Regions from separate parts of the Terasakiella sediminum genome, predicted to be linked through region 2. Evidence: predicted binding sites of a transcription regulator. Region 2 holds the regulator's gene; the other holds the start of a gene.
The links. The regulator PhoB, encoded in region 2, activates phosphate uptake and scavenging genes when phosphate is short. The targets are predictions, from matches to a motif close to TNTCATAAAACTGTCA.

Region 1: a site for PhoB is predicted at 5,895-5,910, ahead of RYZ26_RS07140 (Na/Pi cotransporter family protein). Genes of this name have one in related genera too.

What each region holds. Positions count from the first base shown of each region.
Region 1 is NZ_JAWLVJ010000007.1:84,914-92,878, reverse strand. It holds gene RYZ26_RS07160 (FecR domain-containing protein) at 1-2,166, shown strand, start outside; gene RYZ26_RS07155 (S41 family peptidase) at 2,170-3,765, opposite strand; gene RYZ26_RS07150 (exopolyphosphatase) at 3,894-4,823, opposite strand; gene RYZ26_RS07145 (sulfite exporter TauE/SafE family protein) at 4,947-5,777, opposite strand; gene RYZ26_RS07140 (Na/Pi cotransporter family protein) at 5,938-7,656, shown strand; gene RYZ26_RS07135 (substrate-binding periplasmic protein) at 7,661-7,965, opposite strand, start outside.
Region 2 is NZ_JAWLVJ010000004.1:56,563-65,766, forward strand. It holds gene pstA (phosphate ABC transporter permease PstA) at 1-1,173, shown strand, start outside; gene pstB (phosphate ABC transporter ATP-binding protein PstB) at 1,254-2,051, shown strand; gene phoU (phosphate signaling complex protein PhoU) at 2,061-2,771, shown strand; gene phoB (phosphate regulon transcriptional regulator PhoB) at 2,777-3,466, shown strand; gene RYZ26_RS03940 (DMT family transporter) at 3,508-4,377, shown strand; gene RYZ26_RS03945 (sterol desaturase family protein) at 4,382-5,188, shown strand; gene RYZ26_RS03950 (SAM hydrolase/SAM-dependent halogenase family protein) at 5,185-5,931, shown strand; gene RYZ26_RS03955 (MBL fold metallo-hydrolase) at 6,022-6,840, shown strand; gene RYZ26_RS03960 (OmpA/MotB family protein) at 6,854-7,687, opposite strand; gene RYZ26_RS03965 (motility protein A) at 7,714-8,514, opposite strand; gene RYZ26_RS03970 (HlyD family type I secretion periplasmic adaptor subunit) at 8,624-9,204, opposite strand, start outside.

The DNA of each region.
Region 1 (7,965 bases), on a different contig from region 2:
GAATCCTCCGGCGGAAATGACCGAATTGAAGGTGGCTTGGGCAATGATATCATCGCAGGCGGCATGGGGGCCGATACCATATACGGCGATTCCTATGGCAATGACGCAACAGGTGGAAACGACACCTTGGATGGCGGTGTCGGCGCGGATTACATCTACGGCCAAGCTGGTGATGATTTAATTTATGGCGGCAATGGACTTGATCATATATACGGCGGCATTGGTAACGACACCATTAACAGCGGTTCAGACGCAGATATCGTTGATGCAGGAACGGGTAATGATACTGTAAGCGGCGGCACAGGTAATGACACGATTGATGGTGGCACGGGAGACGATATTATCAATGGTGAAGGCGGAAACGACTCCCTTGTCGGCGGTACAGGTAATGATACCATCACAGGCGGCAGCGGTGCTGACACGTTAAAAGGTGGTACAGGCGACGATAGTCTTGATGGTGGCGCAGGTAATGATACATTACATGATGAAGCTGGCGCAGACATTATTGCAGCAGGCGATGACAATGACACCGTTTATTCGCTGAACGACGCCTATTCCGACAGCTTTTCCGGTGGGTCACAAACTGAAGGGGACAATCTGGAAATCCTCTATCAAAACAATCTGACCCTGACAGCCGCAGGTGCAGGAACGATTAATTACACAGCTTCCGGCGCTGGAAATGACGTCTTTGACGGCTTTGAAAATATTATCATGGGTGAAGCAGACGACAATGTCATCATCACTGATTATTCGCATCTGTCGTCCATAGACAGCATCTCTGGCGGTACGGAAGGGGAAACGAATAGTGATTCCGATACAGTCACTTTCAATGACACAAGTATGACCAGCCTTGACTTAACAGCTGGAAACACCAAATTTCATGAATTTGAAGTTTTTAACATCTCAAATACCAGCGTAAATGTTAATATCTCTATTGACGATGAAGGTTTTGGCAATGTTTTGACAGGATCAAACCTGACCTTTAATGCTGATGCTGGTGATAAAGTAACCCTTGCGGCTGGTGATTTCAGCTATAGCACAACAGGCAGTGGATATCATGTCTTTACAAACAGCAGCAAAAGCCTGAATGTAAGCGACACAGCCGCCATTGCAATTTCAGGCAGCGGAACTTTCTCTGGTTTTACAGGATTAGGGACCTCGCTGATCGGCAGCACAGGGAATGACACCATCACAAACAGTACCGGTGTCGATGTTGTCACCGCTGATGGCGGAACAGATAAAGTCATCTATATTCAAGACAGTGATAATGACACCTTTGACGGTGGGTCAGGTACAGATACCCTAACCGTTTATGACGCAACCAACTCGACAACAGTCGATTTAACAGTAAGCGGTTCCAGTGGCAGCCTTACCTCTGGCGGCGGGACAGATACCTTCACAGGATTTGAAATTCTGGAGACAAGCTTCCAAGCCGATACAATCACACTTTCCAGTGCCTCTGACATTAATCAGATCAACACAGGTTTTGGCAATGATGTGATCACATCATCCACAGGTACAAACACAGTTGGAACCATTTCCGCTGGGGATGGCAATGATGACTTTACCGTGACATCTTCTTTCACAGGTGATTTTGACGGTGGTAATGGAAGTGATGATTTCATCATCAATGCAGCCGTCATTGGGACACTGATGGGTGGTGGCGGCATTGACATTTTCACACTTGGGGCAAGTGCATCCAAAGCGGATGGCGGATCAGGTAATGATACACTAACCATTGCTTCTTCCGTTAGTACAGGTTCCTATTCGGGTGGTGCTGACGATGATACTATCCGTATTCACAACGCAAGCCAGTTCAACAACCTGATCCTTGATGGTGGAACAGGGTCTGATACACTTGTTTTCGATAGCGATGTAACGATGACCGCACTAGCTGGTAATTTTAACACGACCAATATTGAGAAATTGGATTTCACCAATGCAGCTGCCAATTTCACATTTGGGGGCAGTGTTTTGGCAAACCTAACTGGTGATGCCTCAGGTGCAACGGCACTCTTTATTGATAGAGATGCGAATGATACCGTTAACTTGGACCCGGCCTTTACATTACAAGCAGATCAGGTAAGTGGTTATGAGACCTATACAGGTACAGAAAATAGCAACACGTTTACCATTCACCTTCAAAAAGTTGGTGGTTTGGACTAATCCTTAACCCCTGCCGTCCAAACTAACACCTGCCAAAAACTTTTTCGCTGACCCTGCTTTGAGAAATTCAATCGCGCAGCCCAATTCTTTATCCTTGCGGATGCCTATTTCCGGGCAGGCATCGATAGAGGTATTGCCCAGCACGCCTTCTTTATCATGCAGATTGTCTTTGGCGAGAATGCGTGCGCTCAAAACGTTAGGCAGGTCTGCTTCGCGCGAGGCGTTGAAGTTATGTTCAGCGTTATTTGCTTTACCGTCTTCTTCACCTTCCTTGGCCGTAACCTCTTCTTCCTTTTTCTCAGGCAGATCAAGGCGAATGTCCGGCGCGACACCAACTTGCTGAATGGTACGACCCGATGGCAGATAATAAAGCGATGTGGTCAGGCGCATGGCCCCTTCGCGCATCAACGGCATGATGGTCTGAACAGAACCTTTACCAAAAGTTCTGCGCCCCATCAGGATAGCACGATTATGATCCTGCAACGCGCCTGAAACAATCTCAGAAGCCGAGGCTGATCCACCATTGATTAGCACAACAACAGGCAAGCCTTCAGCCAGATCACCATCACTGGCGCCATAATTACGCACCTGATCTTCCCCGCGCCCGCGAATGGAAACAACATCCACATCGTTCAAGAAGATATCACTTAGCGCGACCGACTGCTGCAACAGACCACCCGGGTTATTACGCAGATCAAGGACAACGCCTTTCAGGCCATCGCCGATCTGGTCACGGGCATCGTCAAAGGCCTTACGCACGTCACTTTCCAGACGTTCTGAAAACGAACTGATGCGCAGATGCAGATAATCATCGTAAAGCGCATGACGCACGGCACGAACCTGAATGATATCGCGCACGATGGTCACATCAAACGGCTTTTCATTTTCCCGCTCCACCGTCACCGTAATGGGTGTACCCGGCTTGCCGCGCAACTGACGAACGATCTTCATCAGCGTCCAGTCTTTGATGGATACCCCTTCCACATGGGTGATATGGTCATTGGGTTTCAGACCAGCTTTATCGGCCGGTGTGCCTTCGATGGGAGAAACCACTTTCAGGAAATCATCGGTTTTCTGAACCTCAATACCCAGACCGCCAAATTCGCCTTGCGTATCCACCATCAGTTCCTGAAATTCTTCTGCGGTCATATAGCTGGAATGGGGGTCCAGCTTTTTGGTCATGGCATCCAGGGCCACTTCGACGACCTTGGCAGGATTTGCCTTGCCTTTTGGTGTGCCGTCTTCTTCTTCCAGCCACTTGGTATCACCTGCCACCAAACCGTCAATGGCATAGGTCAGCAAGTCTTTATCTGAAACTTCTTTCACATAGTGGCGACGCACCACCTTGAAACCGTCCACAAATTGCTTGAACTGGTCATCACGCGCATCTTCATTTTCAATGGATTTCTGGTCATAAACTTCACGAAAACGCGCCAGATCTTCCACCGCTTCTTTTGGCAAACCATGAGTTCCGGTCAGTGAAGACATCCAGCGCCCGACAGGCCCCTCATCAATTGCGCATCCACGCAAGAAGACACTGCCCACGGCAATGGTCAGGACAATCATCAAAACAGACGGAAGGCGGGGCCAGATTTTCATTGAAGGGCGGCTTTCATTAGTTGCTTTCTTTAAATATGGGGTAAAAACAACTTTTTCTCAATGGTTGAAAAATAAAGCAGGCTCCCGACATGCTCAGGAGCCTGCTTTTATCTTAAAAAAGCTTTGGTTTAGCCGTCAGCATTCATCTGCTTGATCAAAGCATCCAATGTTTCAACAGCCTTATCGTTTGGTACCTGACAGGTCCCGGCATTTTCATGCCCACCGCCATCATATTTCAGCATCAGTTCACCCACATTTGTGCCGGATCCTTTGTTCAGGATCGACTTACCACAGGCAAAGACCGTGTTTTGCTTTTTCAGGCCCCATAAAACGTGGATAGAAATGTTGGTATCTGGATAGAGCGCATAGATCATAAAGCGGTTGCCCGTATAAATGATCTCTTCTTCACGCAGGTCCAGAACCGCCACATTATCATGGATTTTGGTACATTTTTTCAGTTGATCGATGAACTTCGGCTCATGTTCCTTGTACATATCCACACGTTCTTTAACGTCTGGCAGTTCCAGGATTTCCTTGATCGACATGCTGGCACAGCTGTCAATCAGGTCCATCATCAACTGATAGTTTGAAATGCGGAATTCACGGAAACGGCCCAGACCTGTGCGTGCATCCATCAGGAAGTTCAGCAGCACCCAGTCTTCGGATTTCAGGATTTCTTCGCGGTTGAAACGGGCTGCATCGCCTTTATCCACCGCTTCCATCATCTCATCCCAGCTTGGCGGGAATTCACCGTGGCCACCGTAATATTTCCAGACCACGCGGGCTGCTGATGGGGCTTCCGGGTCAATCACATGGTTGGCCGGGTTATCTTCCACACGCAAGGTTTCACTAAGGTGGTGGTCAAAGGCAAGATGCACACCTTCAACATATGGCAGGTTTGTGGTGATATCACGATCCGAAATCGCAACCTTGCCATCCTGCATGTCTTTTGGGTGAACAAATGTAATATCGTCAATGAGGTCCATTTTTTTGAGCAGAACTGCACAAACCAAACCATCAAAATCGCTTCGTGTGACTAACCGAAACTTATCCCCCATTGCGTAAACTCCTTATTATGACTATCCGGGCTGGCGCCCAATCTTCGATTTATAAATACGTTAGCCCAAAACAAACATCATTTCAAAGCTTTCTCTTGGGCATGGACGAAAAAAGCTGCCGCTTTAAAAGGCGCCAAGCATCATTTTAATACTGGTGATTAAAAGAAAAACCGCAAAGCCTTTTTTCAAAAATTCTGGATTAACTGTGTGCGCAATCTTCGCCCCCAAAGGCGCACATAGCACGGTCAACGGCACGATCAAACAAAAGCCCAGCAGATTAACATAACCAAACGAGCCGGGCGGCAACCCTTCTGTCCCCCACCCGGCAACGATAAACCCGATAGCACCAGGAACAGCGATCACAAGGCCAATGCCAGATGCGCACGCCACCGCTTTTCGCATGGGAACATTATAGGCATTTAGAATAGGAACACTAATGCTCCCCCCACCAATCCCAATCATGACGGAAATACTACCGATAATAAAAGCATAAATAAACTCAAGTGGTTGACCCGGAAGTTTTTCTGCCAAATGGGCGTTTTTGGAACTCAGCAGCATTCGCAACGAAACGATGAAGGCAAGGATGGAAAACATCACGGTCAGCACCTGTCCTTTAAGCGCTGAAGCCAGAACAGTGCCTGCCACAACACCGATCACCACACCCGGTGTCCATTTGCGCAACAAAGGCCAGTCCACCCCACCCTTTTTATGATGCGAGCGAACAGAGGAAATAGAGGTTGCAATAATGGTCGCAAGCGATGTCCCAACGGCGACAAACATCGCCATATCCGCCGATGTGCCGAATTTCTGAAACAGAAAAAACAGCACAGGCACAATCACTATGCCGCCACCGACCCCCAACAATCCTGCCAGAATACCCGCGACGACACCTGTAACGGCCAAAGCGGCCCCGATCTGCATCATAAAAACGGGATCAGAAAATAACGCGTCCACGAACACTCACCTGAAAACTTAACCTTGCTAAGCTCTCTATCCCTAAACCGTGTGCAATGCAAGCCACCATTATCCTTTTGCTCCAAAGGTTTAATTTGATCACCCCTTATCATTGGGTTACACTTTTATGACAGAACAATAATAAAAGGTGGGAAAAGTCATGGCGACTGGTAACGAACTCGACATCTTCAACATCTCCGTAGGATTAGCAGGCGGTCTCGCCCTCTTCCTCTTTGGATTGGAACAACTCTCTGCCGGCCTTAAGGCCGTTGCCGGGGAAAAGATGAAAACAATTTTGGGCAAATTAACGTCCAACCGCTTCATCGGGATGTTCACCGGGGCCTTTGTTACCGCCGTTATTCAGTCCTCGTCTGTCACCACCGTTTTGGTCGTCGGTTTTATCAGCGCAGGCCTGATGAAGCTCAGCCAGTCCATCGGGATCATCATGGGGGCCAATGTCGGCACCACCATCACTGCCCAGATCATTGCCTTCAAAATCACCCATTTCGCCATGCTGATGGTCGCTGTTGGCTTTGCCATGCTGTTCTTTGGGCGCAATGACAAACTTAAGCAATATGGTAATATGCTGATGGGGCTGGGCATGGTCTTTTTGGGCATGAACCTGATGAGCGAGGCCATGCAACCGCTTCGCAGTTACGAGCCTTTCCTGGACCTGATGGTCTCCATGGAAAACCCAATCCTCGGCCTGTTGGTAGGCGCAGCTTTTACGGCGCTCGTACAGTCTTCTTCTGCGACCACAGGGATCGTTATCGCGCTTGCGACCCAAGGGCTTCTGTCGCTTCCAGGTGGCATTGCGCTTATCTTTGGGGCCAACGTGGGGACCTGCGTCACCGCCATGCTCGCAACCATAGGCAAGCCACGTGAAGCCTTCCGCGCTGCTGTGGTTCATGTGCTCTTTAACGTCGCAGGTGTGTTGCTCTGGATCGGATTTGTGGATCAACTGGCCGCTATCGTTCGCGATATCGGTGGGGATGAAAGCGGGACAGCGCGTGATATCGCCAATGCCCACACCATCTTCAACGTCGCCAACGCCTTTATCTTCATCTGGTTTGTCACCCCCTTTGCCGTGATCGTTGAAAAGCTTGTCCCGCTTAAGCCTGATTCGAATGAACTGTCTGTTAAACCGAAATATCTGGAAGAACCGCTGATTTCCACCCCCTCCATCGCGCTAAATGCTGTGCGGCTGGAATTGGGGCAGTTGGGTAAACATGTACAGAAGATGATGACTGCCATTCTCCCCGCCACTTTAACCGGAACACACACGCACCTGGATAAAGTGGCTGAAATGGACAACAATGTGGATCAGCTTCACATGACCATCATTAAGTATGTGCGCAAAATCGGTGCGCAGTCTCTAGGCGATGAAGATATGCGCGAGGTCGTGCGATTGATGTCTGCGGCAAACCATCTGGAAAACATTGGTGATTTGATCGAAACCGACATGGTTCAGATCGGTAAACGCCGCATCGCAGAAAAAGTCACTGTCAGCCCACAGACAACCCATTTGCTGAAATCCCTGCATGACAAAGTCGATCGCGCGCTGGAAACCGCGCTGGAGGCCCTGCATAACGAAGATGCAGAAGCAGCCCAGCGGGTCATCGACATGAAAGACGGCATTGCCAAAGAGTCCAAGGCCATTTCCGAACATGGGGCACAGCGTCTGATGACAGAAGGCACAAACCGCCATCACACCTATTCGCGCGAAATGGAAACGGTGGAACGTCTGCGCCGGATTTATTACTTCAGCAAGCGTATAGCCAAAGGCGTCGTGGCCAAAGCGGAATCGCTAGAAACAGAAAACTGGGATGAAGACCAAGCCTCCGGCGAGAAAGATCTGGCCCCTGTTTCTGCGGAATAAGGGGTTAACGCCGTTCCACAAAAGGCTGTAAGGCTGCTTTGATATCCGTCATATGGTTGTTGCAGGGTGATTTCTTGGAAACCGCCATAAAAACAGGGATGCGTACAACGGATGTGGTAATCAGATTATAGTCACTTTCCTGCTTGCCATCAGGTATCAATCCCCAGAAGGAACGCAGACTGACGATCAGATAATCCACCCGCCCTGTATCCAGCATTTTAAACAGCGATGAAACATTGGCGATGGATCGGATATTGCCATTGTTGGCTTCATATTCCTTAAAGGGTTCCGGCAGGCTGATACCGTGCA
Region 2 (9,204 bases):
TGTGTGGTGATGCTTTTCTCAAGCATTATTTCCAACGGGTATACGGGTTTTCGTCAAACCTACGTTCAGATGGATTTCTATCTGGATGAGTCTGTCATCGACCCGGAAGGCAAGCGTGAAGAGACCGCTTTGCGTCATGCAAACTATTCTGCCATCGTAAAAGCGTCCCTTCGTGAAATGTTCCCGGATGTAAAGAAACGCCGTGACAAACGTACACTTTATGGTCTGGTGAGTTCCAGTGCTGGCTATGACCTGCGTGACCTGGTTGTTTCAAATCCGAGCCTGATCGGTACCAAACAGACCGTTTGGGTGATGACTTCTGATGAAGTGGATATGCTGGTCAAAGACGTATTTAAACGTGACGAAGATGAAAGCACACGTCCGATTTCCAATATGGAAATTGCCTGGGTTGAAAAGTTTGAAAACGAAAACCGTGTTGAAACACGCTTTAATACAAACTTCTTCACAGCAGGGGACTCACGGGAACCAGAACAAGCGGGTATTCGTGGTGCTCTGGTTGGTTCTGCCTTAACCATGCTGGTGACGCTGGTTCTGTCCTTCCCGGTTGGGGTGGCTGCGGCCATCTATCTGGAAGAGTTTGCACCAAAAAACAAATTTACCCATATCGTTGAAGTCAACATCAACAACTTGGCCGCTGTTCCATCGATTGTATTTGGTCTGTTGGGGCTGGCGATCTTCCTGAACTTGTTCGGGATGCCGCGATCAGCACCTGTTGCCGGGGGCTTTGTACTCGCCCTGATGACTTTGCCGACAATTATTATTGCATCACGCGCTGCCCTTAAATCCATCCCGCCTTCCATCATGGAAGCAGCGATCGGGGTAGGGGCATCAAAGATGCAGGCTGTATTCCACCACCAGCTGCCACTGGCACTGCCAGGCATCCTTACAGGTACCATCATTGGTATGGCGCAGGCCCTTGGTGAAACAGCACCCCTTCTTATGATTGGTATGGTGGCTTTTATCGCCGACGTACCAGGCACGCCGTTTGACCCTGCAACAGTGTTACCGGTTCAGGTTTATCTTTGGGCAGATAGCCCAGAACGTGCCTTTGTAGAAAAGACTTCTGCTGCTATTATGGTGTTGCTGGGCTTCCTCATCACTATGAACGCCTTGGCGGTCCTTCTGCGTAAAAAGTTAGAACGACGTTGGTAATAATGGAAACGAAAGCTATGAAACCAATGACTAAAGAGAATGCAATTGATATCGACAACACTGTTAATATCAATAACGAGATGACTAAGCCTGAAGTAACTTCCCTGGAAATTCCAGCAGACGAAGTCAAAATCAAAGCAGAAGACGTCCGCGTTAAATATGGTGAAAAAGAAGCTTTGTTCGGGATCAACCTTGATATTCCGAAAAGTAAAGTAACCTCCTTCATCGGCCCGTCTGGTTGTGGTAAGTCAACCTTCCTGCGTTGCCTGAACCGTATGAATGACACAATCGATGGCTGTTCTGTTTCTGGTCAAATTCACATGGACGGTGTTGATATCCTGTCCAAACAAGTTGACACAGTTTTGCTGCGCGCTCAGATCGGTATGGTTTTCCAAAAGCCAAACCCGTTCCCGAAATCCATTTATGACAACGTAGCTTACGGACCGCGTTTGCATGGGATCGGCAATTCTAAATCCGAAATGGATGAAATTGTTGAAACCAGCCTGGAAAAAGTTGGTCTTCTTAAAGAGGTCAAAGACCGCTTGCTGGAGCCTGGTACAGGCCTTTCCGGTGGTCAGCAACAGCGTCTGTGTATCGCACGCGCTATTGCCGTTGACCCGGAAGTTCTGCTGATGGATGAACCCTGTTCTGCCCTTGATCCGATTGCGACAGCAAAGATTGAGGAACTGATCGACGAACTGCGTGGGTCTTACACCATCGTCATCGTGACGCACTCCATGCAGCAAGCTGCCCGTGTTTCTCAACAAACTGCTTTCTTCCACCTGGGTAACCTCGTGGAATATGGCGAAACAGAACAAATCTTTACTTCACCACAGGATGAGCGCACCAAAGGCTACATCACTGGTCGTTTCGGATAAGGTTGATAAATGAATACCGTAGAACATACAGTTAAATCTTACGATTCTGAACTGACACACCTGGATAATGCAATTGCCCGTATGGGCGGTTTGTCTGAATCTCTACTTGGTCGTTCTTCAGAAGCACTGGTAAAACGCGATACAGCATTGGCGGCTGATGTCATCCACGATGACATTAAGGTCGATGAGCTGGAAATGGAAATTAATTCAGAAGTCACTCGTATCCTGGCCCTGCGCCAACCAGTGGCAGATGACCTTCGTGCTGTAATCGCTGCACTTAAGACATCATCTGATCTGGAACGTATTGGTGACTTGTCCAAAAATATCGCCAAACGCACCATCACGTTGTCAAACGCCACGCCAATCGGTGCGGTACATACGATTGCGCGTATGGCGTCCCTCGTTCAATCCATGATCCACAATGTGCTGGATGCTTACATTGAACGTGACGAACGCAAGGCCATGGATATCCGTCAGCAGGATGAAGTTGTTGATCAGCTGCACACCAGTCTGTTCCGTGAACTTCTGACATACATGATGGAAGACCCGCGTAACATCACCCCTTGTACACACCTTCTGTTCATCGCCAAAAACGTTGAACGTGCAGGTGATCACGCAACAAACATTGCTGAAAACGTGCACTTTCTTGTGACAGGTGAGCATCCGGAAGAAGAACGTCCAAAAGACGATGATGCCAGTTTTGAAGGCCTGGAGGGTTAAGAGCTATGAACCCTCTCGTACTGGTCGTTGAAGACGAACCACCCTTGGCTGAACTTGTTCGCTATAATCTCGAAAAAGAAAATTTCCGCGCCATGTGCGTTGGGGATGGCGAAGAAGCCATGCTGTTGGTGGAAGAAGAAGAACCTGATCTGGTTATTCTGGACTGGATGCTGCCGGGCTTAAGCGGTATCGAAGTTTGCCGTCGCCTGCGTGATCGCAAAACAACCAAGTCCCTGCCGATCATCATGCTGACAGCACGCGGTGAAGAAAGTGATCGCATCCGTGGTCTGGACAGTGGCGCTGATGATTATATCGTCAAGCCGTTCTCCCCCAATGAACTGGTGGCACGTGCAAAAGCGGTTCTGCGTCGTTCCAGCCCGGCTTTAAGTGAAGACAAGCTTACCTATGAAGATATTTCCATGGATTTGTCTGAACATAAAGTCCTGCGTGATGAAACACCGATCCATTTGGGCCCAACAGAATATCGCTTGCTGCGTGTTCTGATGGAACGTCCCGGTCGGGTATTCTCTCGCGAACAGCTGCTGGATAAGGTCTGGGGCCGCGACATTCATGTTGAGGTCCGCACCGTTGATGTTCACATCCGTCGCTTGCGCAAAGCCCTTGGCGTTGACGACAAACCGGATTTCATCCGTACGGTCCGTGCCGCTGGATATTCATTGGACTCCACTGTCTAATCCATGCATAGTCTGCGCATGATCAGCACAGGCAAAAAAATATGAACCCCCGTGATTTCCTGCAGGCGCTCTGTGTCGTGGTGATCTGGGGGTTTAATTTTGCGGCCATCAAATTGACGGTCACAGAAATTCCACCGCTTACTCTGACGGTTATCCGCTTTGGGGTAACAGCCTTAATCCTGCTGCCGTTTTTCCGGTTATCCCTAAGTCAGATTAAACAGGTCATTCCGGTCGCCCTTGTTTTAGGCGTGGGTCACTTTGGATTGTTCTTTGTCGGACTGCGTGGTGCAGATGCCGCAACCGTCGCCTTGCTGTTGCAGTTGGGGGTGCCCTTCAGCTCTATCCTTGCCGCCATTTTCTTTGCAGATAAGCTCGGTTTTAAACGCTCCGTCGGGATGGCCTTGGCCTTTGGTGGTGCAGGCTTTTTGGCAGGCGAACCCCAGGGTGGCACCATCATCGCGATCATCAGTGTAATCGTCTGTGCCTTCTGCTGGGCCTGGGCGAACATCTTGATTAAAAGGCTAAAAGATATTCCACCATTGGCTATTATGGGATGGATGGGGTTGCTGGCGATCCCTTTCATCGCAGCCATGTCTTATGCGTGGGAGACAGACCAGATTCAGGCTATCGAAAATGCTTCGCTGCGTGCATGGGTATTGCTAGGTTATACCATCCTTGGCTCATCGGTCTTTGCTTATCATCTTTGGTACAGCCTGATTGATCGCCTGGATGTAAACCAGATTGTTCCCTTTACCTTGCTTGCCCCCATGATTGGCGTAGGGGCAGGGGTATTGTTGCTGGGTGAACCCTTTACCATCTATAAAATTCTAGGGGCCCTGATGACAATTTCCGGTGTTGGCATTATTCTCTTTAGAGAGACTTTGAAAAAGAAACAAACAAAGGCAGGATAAACCGTTGGACGCCATACTGGATCACGAAAGTACCATCAGATTATCTGTTTTCGGCATACTCTTTGTCGTTATGGCCTTGCTGGAAACTTTCAAGCCACGGCGTAAACGCAATCATAAACGCGTAGAACGCTGGTTCTCAAACCTTGGCATTCTGGTCCTGGGCGCGATCTTTGCCCGTATTCTTTTGCCCTGGGTTCCGGTAAGTGTTGCTATTTATGCTCAGGCCAACGGCATAGGTCTATTGCAAGCTATCAATGTCCCGGACTTGCCTTTCATTCTGATAGGTGTTCTATTGCTGGACTTCATGATCTATGTGCAGCATGTGTTGATGCATAAGGTGCCAATCTTGTGGCGGCTGCATCGCTTGCATCATGCTGATCTGGATTATGACGTCACAACGGGCATTCGCTTTCACCCGATCGAGATTATTCTGTCCCTGCTTTATAAAATGGGGTTGATCCTGGTGTTGGGTGTTGATCCTATTTCAGTGGTATTGTTTGAGGTCATTCTGAACGGCATGGCCATGTTCAATCATGCAAATTTCAGATTGCCACTTGGCCTGGATCGTATTTTGCGTCTGGTCTTTGTGACACCGGATATGCACCGGGTTCACCATTCCAGCATTCAGCGTGAAACCGACAGCAATTATGGTTTTAACATCAGCCTGTGGGATCGAATTTGCCGTACCTATGTCGCCCAACCGGAAAAAGGTCATGACGATATGACCATCGGGCTGGACTATTTCCGTGACAATTCCCAACTGCGCCTTGACCAGATGTTGCTACAGCCATTTAAGCGGGCAGATAAATGATTTATCTCTTTACTGATTTTGGTGTTACTGGTCCTTACATGGGCCAAATGCGCGCTCATATTCAGGCCAACGCACCAGACGAGACCATTGTTGATCTAATGGTCGATGTCCCGGCGTTCAACATTACCACTGCTGCGGGATTATTGGCCGGTTTGGTCGAAAACATGCCTGCTGGCGGCGTTTATGTCTGCGTCGTAGACCCCGGTGTGGGTAGCAATCGAAAGCCGATTTGCATCCACACCCAAGGGCGTTGGTTTGTGGGGCCGGACAACGGCCTGTTTTCAACCCTAATGCAAGTGGACACCGCTGCGGTAGTTTACGAAATCACATGGCGACCCGAAAAGCTTTCACGCTCCTTCCATGGCCGTGATTTATTTGGCCCTGTCGCCGCCCGCATTGCACAAGGACACACTCAGGACATTCAGCCCATCGCGCGCACAGAATTAATTCTGCTCCCTTTAACCAAACAGAAACCCCATATCAGTTATATTGATGTTTATGGAAATTGTTGGACCACGTTGCGTAAAAATGATGTCACGACGGATCAAACATTTTCGTTAAATGGATTGATGGTTTCTTATGGGCGTGTGTTCGCTGACACAGCAGTGGGGGAAACCTTTTGGTACTATAACTCGTCAGGATTTGTTGAGTTTGCGATCAATCAAGGAAATTGCGCTGATCTTAATAAGGTCAAACTTGGCGATAAAGTCCTGATAAACCAAGGTATAGATGCACATAATTAAAAAACGGGCTTGTTAGGATGTGTTAAATCTGTACTAATAGAATATATACATAAGAATAATAAAGGCTGGTTTTTAAAACTTGGATTTAGAATGACTTTTGCTGTTAAATTTTGGGGCGTTCGCGGATCGATTGCCTGCCCATCCCCAGAGCATGTAGAATATGGCGGCAATACAAGCTGCATTGAAGTGATTGCGGGTACGCAACGCTTTATTCTTGATGCAGGTACGGGCATTCGCAATCTCGGTCAGGAACTCCTTAAAAACGGCCATAAACACTCTCACCTTTTACTGACCCATACCCATTGGGATCACATCAACGGTTTTCCATTTTTTACACCTGCCTATGTGCCGGGGAACAGTTTTCACGTGATGGCGGGGCATTTGATGGATATTGGTGGTATTCGCCAGGTTCTGGCCAGTCAGATGGCAAACCCAACCTTTCCGGTTCCTATGGAAGTCATGCAGGCAGATCTGACCTTTGAAGATTTCCGGGCAGGAGACAATTTCTCTGTGGAAGGCGTTAAAGTTAAAACGGCCCCCCTGCATCACCCCAATGGTGCGACGGGTTATCGCATTGAACATGAAGGCAAGGCTGTGTGTTATGTGACCGATACCGAACATGTTATTGGCAAGCCGGACCAGAATGTATTGGGCCTGATTGATGGGGCTGATCTGGTCATTTATGATACGACTTACAGTGACGAAACCTTTGAGCCGAAAATCGGCTGGGGCCATTCCACATGGCAGGAAGGCATTCGTTTATGTAAAGCGGCCAATGTAAAACGCCTGGCGCTCTTCCATCATGATCCGGAACATACCGATGACATCATGAAAGAGATTGAAGCAAAAGCAGTGGCCGAGTGGCCAAACTGCTTTGCCGCAAAAGACTTTATGGAAGTCGACGTTTAATTTTCAAATATTCTTACTGATTTTGAACCGGGGCAGGGGCTTGCTGCGGCTGACCTTGCTGATCTGTTGGGGCAGGGGTCTGCGCAGGTTGAACCTGTTGGGCTTCATTTGAACGCCCTGCATCTGCTTCGGGATCATAATCACGCGCAATCGATGTGGTTGGCACATATTTCGGCGGTGAATATTCAAACGGTTTTTGATGAATACGTAGCACGACACGGCGGTTCTGAGCTTTGTTTTCCGGCAAAGGCGTACCGTCATCTAAACGATTTGGTACTTTGGGACGGGTAGAAGCGTAAGACAAAACGCGCATGCGTTTGATCTCTACACCGTATTCGTTAAGAACCTGCAAAACGGAGGCAGCACGCGCTGCACCCAACACCCAGTTTGACGGGAATTGAATGGTGCTGATGGGGTCGTCATCCGTATGACCTTCAACATCCATGTTAAATACGAGATACTGTGGGCTATTTACCAATTCCGCCAATGAAGAAATGACAGGGTAGGCTTCTTCGATAAGCTGCGCGGTTCCTGGTCTAAAGAAAGTCTCACTATCAAATTCAAGAACGATCCCGCTGTCGTCAACACCGACTTTCAGAACCTTACCATCCGTCAATTCCTGAACGATTTCAGTGGTCTCTTCTTTCAGTTCCTGAACCGGGGCTTTGCGTTCTTTTTTGTTTACTTTCTCGTTGATGCCTTCAGCTACTTCTTCATAAAGGGCCAGATCGACTTTAGATACCGCAACAAGCAGCACAAAGAATGCCATCAAAAGGGTAATGGCATCGGCATAGGTGGCCAACCATGACTCGTCTTCTGGTTCTTCTTTGGGAGCGGGAGGGGGCATCGTAACCTCAGATCAAATAACTGGACTTATTTACGTTTCATCATCTTATCAAGATTGTAGTGAATAGCCGGATCAAGGAAGCTGTTCATACGGTCCTGAATGTAACGGGGGCTTTTGCGGTCAGCCAAAAGGCACAGACCTTCAGCGACCAGATAATTTCTAAAACGAACGATTTCTTCGCGTTGCTGGATTTTATTAGCAGCCGGCAGAAAGATCATACGGGCAAACAACACCCCATAAAGTGTTGTCAAAAGGGCAACGGCCAGACCAGCACCAAGTTGACTTGGATCACCACCCATGCCATCCAACATAATGATCAGACCGATCAGAGTCCCGATCATACCGAAAGCAGGGCAGGTTGCGGCAATTGCACGCAGAATATTGGCTTGAATGGTATTACGGACAAAAGTGGTTTCAATTGTGTTTGTCAAGATTTCACGAACTTCAGTACCTGTATAGCCACTGATCACCATTTCAATACCAAACCCTAAGAAACGATCAGCACGCGCTGCTTTTTTGGATTCTGCTTCCAGGGCAGGGATACCATTCTTTTGAACAGTGTACCCCCACTTGATGATACGGCCGACTTCAGCAGTCAGGATGTTACGGGCAACTTTGGGGGCAAAAACCAATCGACCAATCAGTTTAATCGCCATAAAAACATAACGGGGTTCATAAGAGACAAAAGTGGCAGAGAAAGTTCCGCCGATCACCATAATAAAACTTGGCAAATCCAGGAACATCAGGAAATTGTCAGTACTTAAAAGAATAGCACCCACAAAAAGTGCGATACCGCCGAGAATCCCAATAATTGTTGCAAACGACATGTCTTTGCCTTTATCCCAAACATCTAAACGCGTACTAAACGCTTTTACAATAAGCTATTAGTTACCATTATGCATTTAAAAAGCTAACAGAATGATAACGTATTCATCATTATCGTTCCCGAAATGCTTCGTGTTTCATTTTAAGAACTGGTTTAATCAAATATTCGATAACTGATTTCTCGCCTGTGTGAATATCCACGGTCGCTTCCATCCCCGGCGTGATCTCATAAGTTCCTTCCTTATCACCAAGATAGGTTTTTTCCGTCTGCACGATCACGCGAAAATAGGTCTCACCTTCCTGTGATGTTGTAGAATCGGGTGCCACATGAATAACCTTGCCTTCCAGACTACCGTAACGCACAAAGTCATAGGTATTGATCTTCACAACCGCATCCTGATTTTCTTCCACATAACCACGGTCAATCGGGTTGAGACGGGCTTCGATCACAAGGTTTTCGCCAATAGGGACGATTTCCATAATCGGTTCTCCCGCGCTGACCACATTTCCGATGGTGTTGTAGGTCATATTCTTCACCACCCCATCAATTGGGCTTTTGATCAGGGCACGAATACCTTGATCCGTGGCTTTTGAAAGAAGCTCCAACGTCTGTGCAATAGATTGCTCTACGGTACCCAGTTCTTCCAGGGCTTCACGCTGGAAGGCAGTTTTCTCTTCATCAATCTTCGACA